One region of the Micromonospora sp. RTGN7 genome, then DNA from elsewhere that is predicted to be linked to it. Evidence: riboswitches for the same ligand, from Rfam matches in the RefSeq annotation. Region 1 holds a riboswitch; the other holds the start of a gene.

Region 1 (4,839 bases):
GTCAACAACCACGACGAGGCCGCCGACGTGGCGGCGGGGCTGGGCGAACGGCCGTTCCTCACGGTCGGACGGCAGTCGCTCGACCGTTTCGTCGAGCCGCTGCGCCGCCACGCGTGCCTGGTACGCGTGGTGGATGAGCCGGACATCCGCCTGCCAGCCTCCTGGATGCTGCTGCGCAGCCGTGGACCTTACACCCTCGAACACGAGCGGCAGGTGATGGCAGACGCGGACGTTCTGGTGACCAAGGACTCCGGCGGTGACCACACTGTCGCGAAGCTCGAGGTCGCCGCCGAGCGGGTGATGCCGGTGGTCGTCGTCCGCCGAGCTGGCCCACCGGCGGGCGTGCAGATCGTCCGCGACGTCGACGCAGTGCTGGCTTGGGTGCGAGGGTTGCTGGTGCGCTGAAGCAGCCATGCGGCGGATGGGCGCAGCAGATCCTTCATGGAAGGGCCAGCCCATGCGGTCTCGGCCGCGTTCGTGGGCCCGGCCAACGTCGTCAACGACGTCGGCCGCCCGCCAACGCGGCCGCTCAACCCCCGTGACCGACAGGGCGGCTCACAGCGTGGCGGCCAACTCCTGTCGCCGCCGCCGCTCGGCGGCTCGGTCCGCGTCACGTCCGACGAGGCCGGTCAACACGAAGCCGAGGACGGCCCACGTCGCGGCCAGGGTCAGGATCGACGAGCGGCGGAAGTACCAGAGCGTGTCAGCCGGGAAGTCGCCGACCTCGTTGACCGCAGGCAGGAGGGCACCGGCGGCCATAACCACCATGAGGTACGCGGTGACCCCGACCAGCACCGCGCCGTCCGCGCCCAGTCGAGGCAGGACCCGTCGGGCCAGGATCACGGCGCCGATTGCCGCGACGAGGCTCAGCGCCCAGAAGCCGAAGTAGAGGGCGGTCCGCTCGCCGATCGTGTCGCCCGAGCCCACCGCCGGAGGCGTGGCGGGATATTTGAAGAACGGCACCAGCGCCGTGGCGACGAAGCCGACGCCGACCACCAACGCGGTGGAGGCTCGTGCTGAGAGCGCACCCAGGCGCCCGATGGCGAACGCGGCAGCGAGCGCCGTGGCACCCCCGAGGACAGCGCCCATCAGGATGGTGCCGGTTGCCAGGCCCCAGGTCGACTGCGTGTCGCGAGAGACCTGGGCCTCCTCGCCGTGGCTGTGGGACTGCTCGGCGGCCGCGTCGGCGTGCGTGTGCCCGCTTTCAGTCGAGCCCGCCTCCTCCAGAGCGATGGCGGTGTCGATCTGGGGCTCAGCGACGACGTAGGCCACGAGGAAGGCCGCGAAGCCGGCGATCAGGCCGGCCAGCAGGCCACGTACGAGGAAGGCACGAGGGGCCATCAAGGGTCCGTTCGAGAGCCGGTCGCAGGCAGCACGGGCTGCCGACAGGACCGGAGGGAGGGGAAGAAGAATCCGGCCGACCGGACGCCAGACGCGCGAGCGTCAGTGGCAGGGGTAGCCCAAGACGTGCCGTGCGTCGTGGACCAACTCGTGGACGGCAGTGCCCTCGAAGACGGAGAACGCTCCCTGCTCGGCGCCGACGAAGAACAGAACGACGACGGTGAGCAGCGCGAAGAACAACGCCCAGGGGGCGAGTTCGCGCACAGGGATGGTGGGAAGAGCGGCCGGAGGGGCCGTAGTTGCCTGAGACATGACACTCCTTGGGAATTCTGCGTCCCATCGATGAATGTTCACCTGGCTGGAGGGTCTGGCTTTGCCGCAAGCGGCGTCACAGTAGCGCGACTGCGCCGGAATCGCACCGGCTTCCTTCAGCAAGGTGGAACGACCATAGCAGGAAACAGGGAGGAAGAGGGTGTGGCAGTTGTCTTGGCCGCCTGCGCAGGACGCGGCTCGAGCGCGGCCACGTGACCGATGACCACGACGGAAGGGGCACCCATGCCGGCTGCGGCGGTGTCGACGACGACGTGAGCGAGGGTGCTGCGGATGACCTGCTGGCTTGCCAGGCTGGCGTCCGCCACGACCGCGCACGGCATGCCCTCGTCCATGTCAGCCCCGATGAGCGCTTCGACGATGGCAGCAAGGGTGCGCGCCCCCATGAGCACCACGATCGTGGTGCCGGAGCGGGCGAGGGCCGGGTAATCAATCGATGAGTCGGGGTGGCCCGGAGGCACGTGGCCGGAGATGACGGTGAAACCCTGAACGAGTCCGCGATGGGTGACCGGAATGCCGGCGAGCTCTGGGCCGGCGACGCTGGACGTCACGCCGGGCACCACGGTGGTGGCGACGCCGGCGTCGGCGCACGCAACGACCTCCTCGAAGCCGCGGCCGAATACGTAGGAGTCGCCGCCCTTGAGCCGTACGACGTGACGCCCGGCGCGTGCGTGCTTCACGAGGAGACCGTTGATCTCCTCCTGGCTCGTGCTTCGTCCATAGGGAACCTTCGCGACATCGACGACCTCGGCGTCCGGGCGGGCCCACGCCAGGGCCTCCCATGGCGCCAGCCGGTCGGCGATGATCACGTCGGCCTGCTCGATGGCCGCGCGTCCGGCGACGGTGACCAGACCGGGGTCCCCGGGGCCGGCGCCGACCAGCGTGACGTGACCGGCTCGGTCCGTTCGGGCGGGCGCGTCAGCCGTCGGGGGCGCGACGGCCCGCAGCACGACGTCGAAGCGGCTCTCGTCCACGGGTGCCATGACCCAGGTCAGCCGCCGACGGAGGGCGAGGTCCTCCAAGGCGGCGCAGACGGTTGGCGCCGCGACGGTGACAGCCGCTCCCTCACGCAGCAATGCAGCGACCGTGGCAATGGCGCGCGGGCCCCCGTCGAGGACGAGCACGCTGCGACCGGTGACGTTCAGATCCATGTGGCGGCGAGTCCCAACGTGGTGAGCAGACGGCGGGTGGCGGCCGGCTCGCGGACGGCGATGCGCGCCCACGAGTCGTCGAGGCCGGGGAAGGTGTCGGTCCAGCGCACGGCCACGCCCGCCTCCCGCAGGCGCGCCCGCGCCCCGGAGCCCAGACGGGTGAGGACGAACGGGGCGTTGGACTCCACGACCGTGAGGCCGAGTTCGCTCAGCCCGTCCACGAGCGTGCGCCGTTGTCGCACGCATAGCGCGGCTCGGCCCTCTGCATCGGCCTCGGCCTGCGGCCCGGTGGTTGTGACGACGGCATGCAGCGCCAGGGTATTGACCGACCAGGGCGGTTGCTGGGCGCGGAAATCGGCGACCACGGCGGGGTCGCCCACGACGAGACCGGCGCGGATGCCGGGAATCGACCACAGCTTGGTGAGGCTTCGCACCACGACCAGCCCGGGTAGCCAGTGCGAGGTGAGCGTCTGCGGCTCGCCCGGCACGAAGTCCATGAACGTCTCGTCTACGACGACGACGCGCCCGGGGCGGCACAGGGTGCGCAGGGTCGCGGCGGCGTGTAGGCGCCCGGTCGGGTTGTTGGGGTTGTCCACCACGACGAGGTCCGCGTCCTCAGGGACGGCATCGGGGTCGAGGGCAAAATGGTCCTCGGCCCGACACAGGACATGGGTGGCGTTGTGGCCCGCGGCGCTTAGCGCAATGTCGGGCTCGGCGAACCGGGGGTGCACAACGACCGGGTGCCGCCAGGGACGTGCTCGGGCGAGCAGGAAGAACGCCTCGGCGGCACCGGCCGTGATGAGGATCTCTGACTCGTCACGGCCGTAGCGGCGTGCCGCAGCAACGTGAGCCGCCCTGGCTTCGGGGTACGTGTCGGAGTTCGCGATCCCGTCGTGCAGCGCCCGATCGAGCCACTCCGGGCGGGGCAGATAGCTGACGTCGACCGTCAGGTCCAGCAGGCCGGCGGAGAGCTTCGAGTCGCCGTGGTGACGCAACGGGGCTGCGGCCGGTTCGGGGACCGGTGGCGCGGCAGTGTGTGTTTTTGGCCTACCAGGTGCCGCGATGGCGTCCGCCCGGTGCACGGCGTCCGCGAATGACTGGGCCAGGCGTGGGTGCCCTGCCCAGTGCACATGCAGGTAGGATGCGCTGAGCGTCAGGCCCGCGAACCCCACGTCCCTGCCCTCCAGCCTCCACGCGGGACGCTCGCCGTGCACGGGAGTGACCGTGGTGCGATGGAATTCGTGTGCCGTGGCAGCGGTCCCGCGCTCGCCGAGGAGCTGGTCCGAGCCGAGTTCGGCCCGGCGGTACGCGAGGGTGAGCCGGGGCGTCATGACCGCGTCGGCGTCGAGCGCCCCGACCATGGGGTGCCCGTCGATCGAGTGGCACAGGTACAGCAGTCCGGCGCACTCGGCCACCGTCGGGACGCCGTCGAGGACGGCCTGACGCAACTCGTCGCGCAGGGTCTTGTTGGTGCTCAGCGAGGCCGCGTGCACCTCGGGGAAACCTCCACCGAGATACAGACCGCGCGTCCCGGCGGGAAGCCGCTCGTCCCGGGCCGGGTCGAACGGCACGACGGTGCAACCCGCCGCCTGCAGCAGCTCGGTCGTCTCGGCGTACCGAAAGGTGAATGCCCGCCCGGCCGCGACCGCGATGATCGGAGACCCGGTCCCGCCGCGTCGGACGTACGCGGTCGGGTCCCACGGCTCGCAATCGAGGTCGGGCGCGGCCTGCGCCACCTTCAGTATGGCGTCGAGGTCGACGTGGCGGGCGACCTGCTCGGCCAGTCTGTCCAGCGAGGCAGCGGCTTCGTCGCGCTCGGCTGCGGGGACGAGCCCGAGGTGACGTGAAGGAGCGCTGACCCCCTGGTCGCGCTGCAGGATGCCCAGCACGGAGACGCCGGCGGACTCCACCGCGCGTGCCGCCTCGGCGGCGTGGCGCGGGGAGCCGGCCTTGTTGAGCACGACACCCGCGATGGTGACGCCGGGCTGGAAGGTCGCCATCCCGTGCACGACTGCCC
Region 2 (4,839 bases), on a different contig from region 1:
CGCATGTCATCCAGGGACATGCCGCTGATGCCCTGCTCGAGCAGGTCGGCGGCGAACTGCACCTCGCACTCGACGGCCTCGGCGAGCATGTCCCTGACCTGTTGGACCATGGCGTCGTCGAAAAGGTCGGGTTCTTCGGCACGGACCGTGTCGACGACGTCGAAGGCGAACGCCATGTGCATCGACTCGTCGCGGAAGACCCAGTTCGTGCCGGACGCGAGGCCCTGCAGAACGCCGCGGGAACGCAGGAAGTACACGTACGCGAAGGCGCCGTAGAAGAACAGGCCCTCGATGCAGGCGGCGAAGCAGATCAGATTGAGCAGGAACATCCTGCGGTCGTCGCGGGTCCTCAACTCGCGTAGTTCGAAGATCGAGTCGATCCACCTGAAGCAGAACTCGGCCTTGCGGGCGATCGACGGAATGTTCTCGACGGCGGCGAAGGCCTCGAAGCGTTCGTGATCGTCGGGGACGTAGGTGTCGAGGAGGTTCAGGTAGAACTGGACGTGCACGGCCTCCTCGAACAGTTGCCGGGAGAGGTAGAGCCGGCCCTCGGGGGAGTTGATGTGCTGGTAGAGGTTGAGTACCAGGTTGTTGGCGACGATCGTGTCGCCGGTGGCGAAGAACGCGACCAGCCGGGACACCAGGTGCCGCTCCGCCGGGGAGAGCTTGGCGAGGTCGGCGAGGTCGGAGTGCAGATCGATCTCCTCGACGGTCCAGGTGTTCCTGATGGCGTCCTTGAACCGGTCGAAGAAGTGCGGGTAGCGCATCGGGCGCAGGGTCAGATCCATGCCGGGGTCGAGCAGCCGCTGCCTGGCGGCGGGGACGTCATCGGTCGTACGGGGTTCGGGAATGGTCATCACTGGCAGGCCTCGCAGCTCTCGGGGTTCTCCAGGGAACAGGCCAGGGCCTCCTCGTCCGGCACCGCCGGATCGAGGCCGGCAGCCGGCGGACTCGTCGCGGGGGAGAGGGAGACGGTGGCCTGCTGGATGCGCGTCGCGGGGCGCGAGCGCAGGTAGTACGTGGTCTTCAGCCCGGCTTTCCAGGCGTATAGGTACATCGACGAGACCTTGCCGATCGTCGGTGCACTCAGGAACAGGTTCAGCGACTGCGACTGGTCGATGTACGGCGCCCGGGCCGTAGCCAGGTCGATCAGTGCGCGTTGCGGCAGCTCCCAGGCCGTGCGGAACAGTTCTCGGACGTCGGCCGGCAGGCCGGTGATGCCCTGCACAGAACCCTCGGCGCGTTTGATCTGCTCGCGGATCGGAGCGGTCCAGAGGCCGCGGGCTTTCAGTTCGCGTACCAGGTAGGTGTTGATCTGCAGGAACTCACCGGACATGGTCTCGCGCTTGAACAGGTTGGAGACCTGCGGCTCGATGCACTCGTAACAGCCGGCGATCGACGCGATCGTCGCAGTCGGCGCGATCGCCACCAGCAACGAGTTCCGCAGACCGTGCGCGGCGATCCGGTTCCGCAGGGCGGCCCACCGCTGCGTCTGGGTGGGTTCGACACCCCACAGGTCGGGGTGCAGCTCCCCGCGGGCCGCGCGGGTCTCGGCGTACGCCGGATGGGCGCCGAACCGTTCGGCCAGCCCGGTGGAGGTCTCCAACGCGGTCAGGAAGATCTCCTCCTGCACTCGGGTGGACAGCTCCGTGGCTTCGGCGGAGCCGAACGGAAGCCGTAGCGCGAAGAAGGCGTCCTGCAGGCCCATCAGCCCGAGCCCGACCGGCCGCCAGCGGGGGTTCGACGCGGCGGCCTCCTCGCTGGGGTAGTAGTTGATGTCGATGACCCGGTCCAGGAACATGACCGCGGTGCGCACCGTCTCACGAAGCTTGTCCCAGTCGATCCCGTCCGCGTTCAGGTGAGCGCCGAGGTTGACCGAGCCCAAATTGCAGACCGCGGTCTCGTCGTCGGAGTTGACCTCGAGGATCTCGGTGCACAGGTTCGACAGATGGATGGTGTTGCCGGGAGCGCCGGTCTGGTTCGACAGCCGGTTCGACGGGTCCTTGAACGTCATCCAGCCGTTGCCGGTCTGGGCCAGGGTCCGCATCATCCGCCCGTACAGGTCGCGGGCCCTGACGGTCTTGACCGCCTTCTTCTCCGCGACCCGATAGGCGGCCTCGAAGTCCTCGCCGAACAGGTCCGGCAGCTCCGGCGCGTCCGACGGGTCGATCAGCGACCAGTCGGCGTCCGCCTCGACCCGGCGCATGAACTCGTCCGGGATCCAGTTGGCGAGATTGAGGTTGTGCGTGCGGCGTGACTCCTCGCCGGTGTTGTCGCGCAGCTCAAGGAATTCCTCGATGTCCGGGTGCCACGGTTCCAGGTAGACGCAGGCCGCGCCCTTGCGCCGGCCGCCTTGGTTGACCGCCGCGACGCCCGCGTCGAGGGTCTTGAGGAACGGCACGATCCCGTTCGACCGGCCGTTGGTGCCGCGGATCAGGGCGCCCCGCCCGCGTACCCGGGACCAGGAGATGCCAATGCCGCCGGAGAACTTCGACAACCGCGCCACCTGGTGATAACGCTCGTAGATCGAGTCGAGCTCGTCGCGCGGCGAGTCCACCAGGAAGCACGACGACATCTGGGTGTGCCGGGTGCCGGAGTTGAACAGCGTCGGCGAACTGGGCAGGTATGCCAGCGAGGACATCAGCCGGTAGAAGCCGATCGCCTCACCGGGGGTCTCGGAGAGGCCGCAGGCGACCCGCAGCAGCCAGTACTGCGGAGTCTCCAACACCAGCCGCGACTGTGGGTGTCGCAACAGGTAACGGTCCGCGACCGTCCGCAGGCCGAAGTATTCAAACCGAAGATCGCCGCTGAGATCGACGGCGTCGTCGAGCTTGCGGGCGTTGCGGGCCACGAACGCCGCGGTCTCGTCGCCGATGAGTCCCTGGTCGTAGGCGTGCCGGATCGCCTGGCTGAAGCTGGCGACGCCCTGCCCTCGGACCTCCTTGTCCACGTACGCAGCCAGCAGCCGCGCCGCGAGCTTCGAGTACTGCGGCTCCTCGCCGATCAGTTCGGCGGCGGTCTGGATGGAGAGCTTGTCGAGTTCGGCGGTGGTGGCGCCGTCGTACAGGCCGTTGATTGTCTTGGTGGCGACCCGCAGCGGGTCCACCTCGTCGAGATCGGCCACCCACCGCTCGACCGCCCTCACGATCTTGTTGACATCGACCGGTTCGGTGTCGCCGTCGCGTTTCCGTACCTGCATCGCGTGCCGGCGCCGCTCCGGCGCCTCCTGCTCGGACGCAGCCATCTTCTGCACAGTCGTCATGTCCCCTCCGCACGCGCTCTCCGCACGATCGGCGGGCGCGCAGAAGACGCCACCGCCCCCTGGCGGAGTCGTCCGCCGGGGGACCGGCTGATGGCGTCGACCGTCCCGCGCGGCCTCCGACCACCGCACGCCGGACGGCATGCGGTGCGCTGGCAGGTCTTCGGACTCGCGGGCACGGCCGGGGAACCCCGGTCTCCTACTGGCCGTCGCTTCCCAGACCCTCTCCGGTCCAGTGCTTCTTGACGGCGGTCGTTCCCACTCACCGCTGCGGGGCAGTCCCGGACTCACACCGGGTTCCCTCTTGCCTCGACCATGGCTGAACCAGTGGTCGAACCAGCTACGAGCAACACCATATATGGGTGTTGCGGCAAAAGAACAACCCCAGATGGTGTGTCGGGCGGGTCGCACCCCTCATGTCACGCTCCGTGATTCAGGCGATATCCCCGGTATGGATTCCTCGCTGGCGGAGCAGCCGCCTCGGGCGGTCCAAGGTCCACCGTCCGGTTGCCGTAAGTCGGCTCCGCCCACGAGCCGGGCGGCCCTCGAATCTTTGCGGATCATGCCGTGACCTGGTATACCGTAGCGGGCTTACTACGATTGGGGAGGCACAAAGTGGACACCGCTGGTGGCGTGCATCCACTACTCTCGATCGATTCCGCCACGCTGGGGGCCTACCAGCTGATCGGCCGGCTGGGCACCGGCGGCCGGTTGGCCGTCTACCTCGCCGAGGGCGCGGACGGCAGCCGTGTGGTCATCAAACTGATCCACGCCGACCTCGCCGCCGACGCCGAGTTCAGCGGCCGGTTCCGCAGCGAGGCTGAGCGGGCCCGCCAGGTGCCGTCGGCCTGCACGGCCGAGTTCATCGGCGCCGACCTTGATCACGATCCGCCCTACCTCGTGGTGGAGTACGTCGACGGCCCGAGCCTGGAAGAGGTCGTCGCGGAGCGGGGTCCACTGCAAGGTGGCGAGCTGCACTCGCTGGCGGTGGGGGTCGTCACCGCGCTGACCGGCATCCACGGCGCGGGGGTCATCCACCGCAACCTGAGGCCGGGCAATGTCCTGCTGCCACCGGGCGGCCCCAAGGTGATCAACTTCGGCATCGCCCGGCCGTTCGAGGCGACCAGCCAACACACCCGTACCGACGTCACGGTCGCCTACCTGGCGCCGGAGCAGTTGTCCGTCGAGGCGCGGACGCCGGTGACCCCGGCGGCCGACGTGTTTGCGTGGGGCTGCGTCATCGCGTACGCCGGCACCGGCCGCACGCCGTTCCTCGGTGACTCGTCCACCGCGGCCGCCGGCAGCGGCCTGGCCCAGCCGCCACGTCTGGACGGGCTGCCGGAGTCGCTGCGAGCTCCGGTGCTGCTGGCCCTCGCGAAGGATCCGGCAGACCGGCCGACCGCGCCGAAACTGCTCGCCATGCTGCTGGGCGAGGAGCCCGTCCCGCACCTGCGGGCGACCGTTGAGCCGAGGCACCGCCGGCATCTCCCGCCGAGGCACCGCCGGCGCTTCCTTCTGCCGGCCGTCCTCGCCATGGCGCTCCTGCTCGCCGGGCTGACGACCGCCGGCCTCCTGCGCAA

Evidence for each region. A riboswitch is a leader RNA that binds a small molecule or an ion and turns the genes downstream of it on or off. The one in region 1 is predicted to bind cobalamin.
Region 2: another riboswitch for cobalamin. It lies ahead of SNR22_RS06720 (ribonucleoside-diphosphate reductase subunit alpha); the one in region 1 lies ahead of SNR22_RS26615 (CbtB domain-containing protein).

Annotation. Positions count from the first base shown of each region.
Region 1 is NZ_JAPZLF010000026.1:46,259-51,097, forward strand. It holds gene SNR22_RS26605 (cobalt-precorrin-6A reductase) at 1-405, shown strand, start outside; gene SNR22_RS26610 (CbtA family protein) at 556-1,341, opposite strand; gene SNR22_RS26615 (CbtB domain-containing protein) at 1,444-1,653, opposite strand; adenosylcobalamin (AdoCbl) riboswitch at 1,667-1,795, opposite strand; gene cobA (uroporphyrinogen-III C-methyltransferase) at 1,770-2,822, opposite strand; gene cobC (Rv2231c family pyridoxal phosphate-dependent protein CobC) at 2,813-3,904, opposite strand; partial or broken gene SNR22_RS26630 (cobyrinate a,c-diamide synthase) at 3,896-4,839, opposite strand, start outside.
Region 2 is NZ_JAPZLF010000003.1:332,173-337,011, forward strand. It holds gene SNR22_RS06715 (ribonucleotide-diphosphate reductase subunit beta) at 1-857, opposite strand, end outside; gene SNR22_RS06720 (ribonucleoside-diphosphate reductase subunit alpha) at 857-3,262, opposite strand; cobalamin riboswitch at 3,396-3,615, opposite strand; gene SNR22_RS06725 (serine/threonine protein kinase) at 3,875-4,839, shown strand, end outside.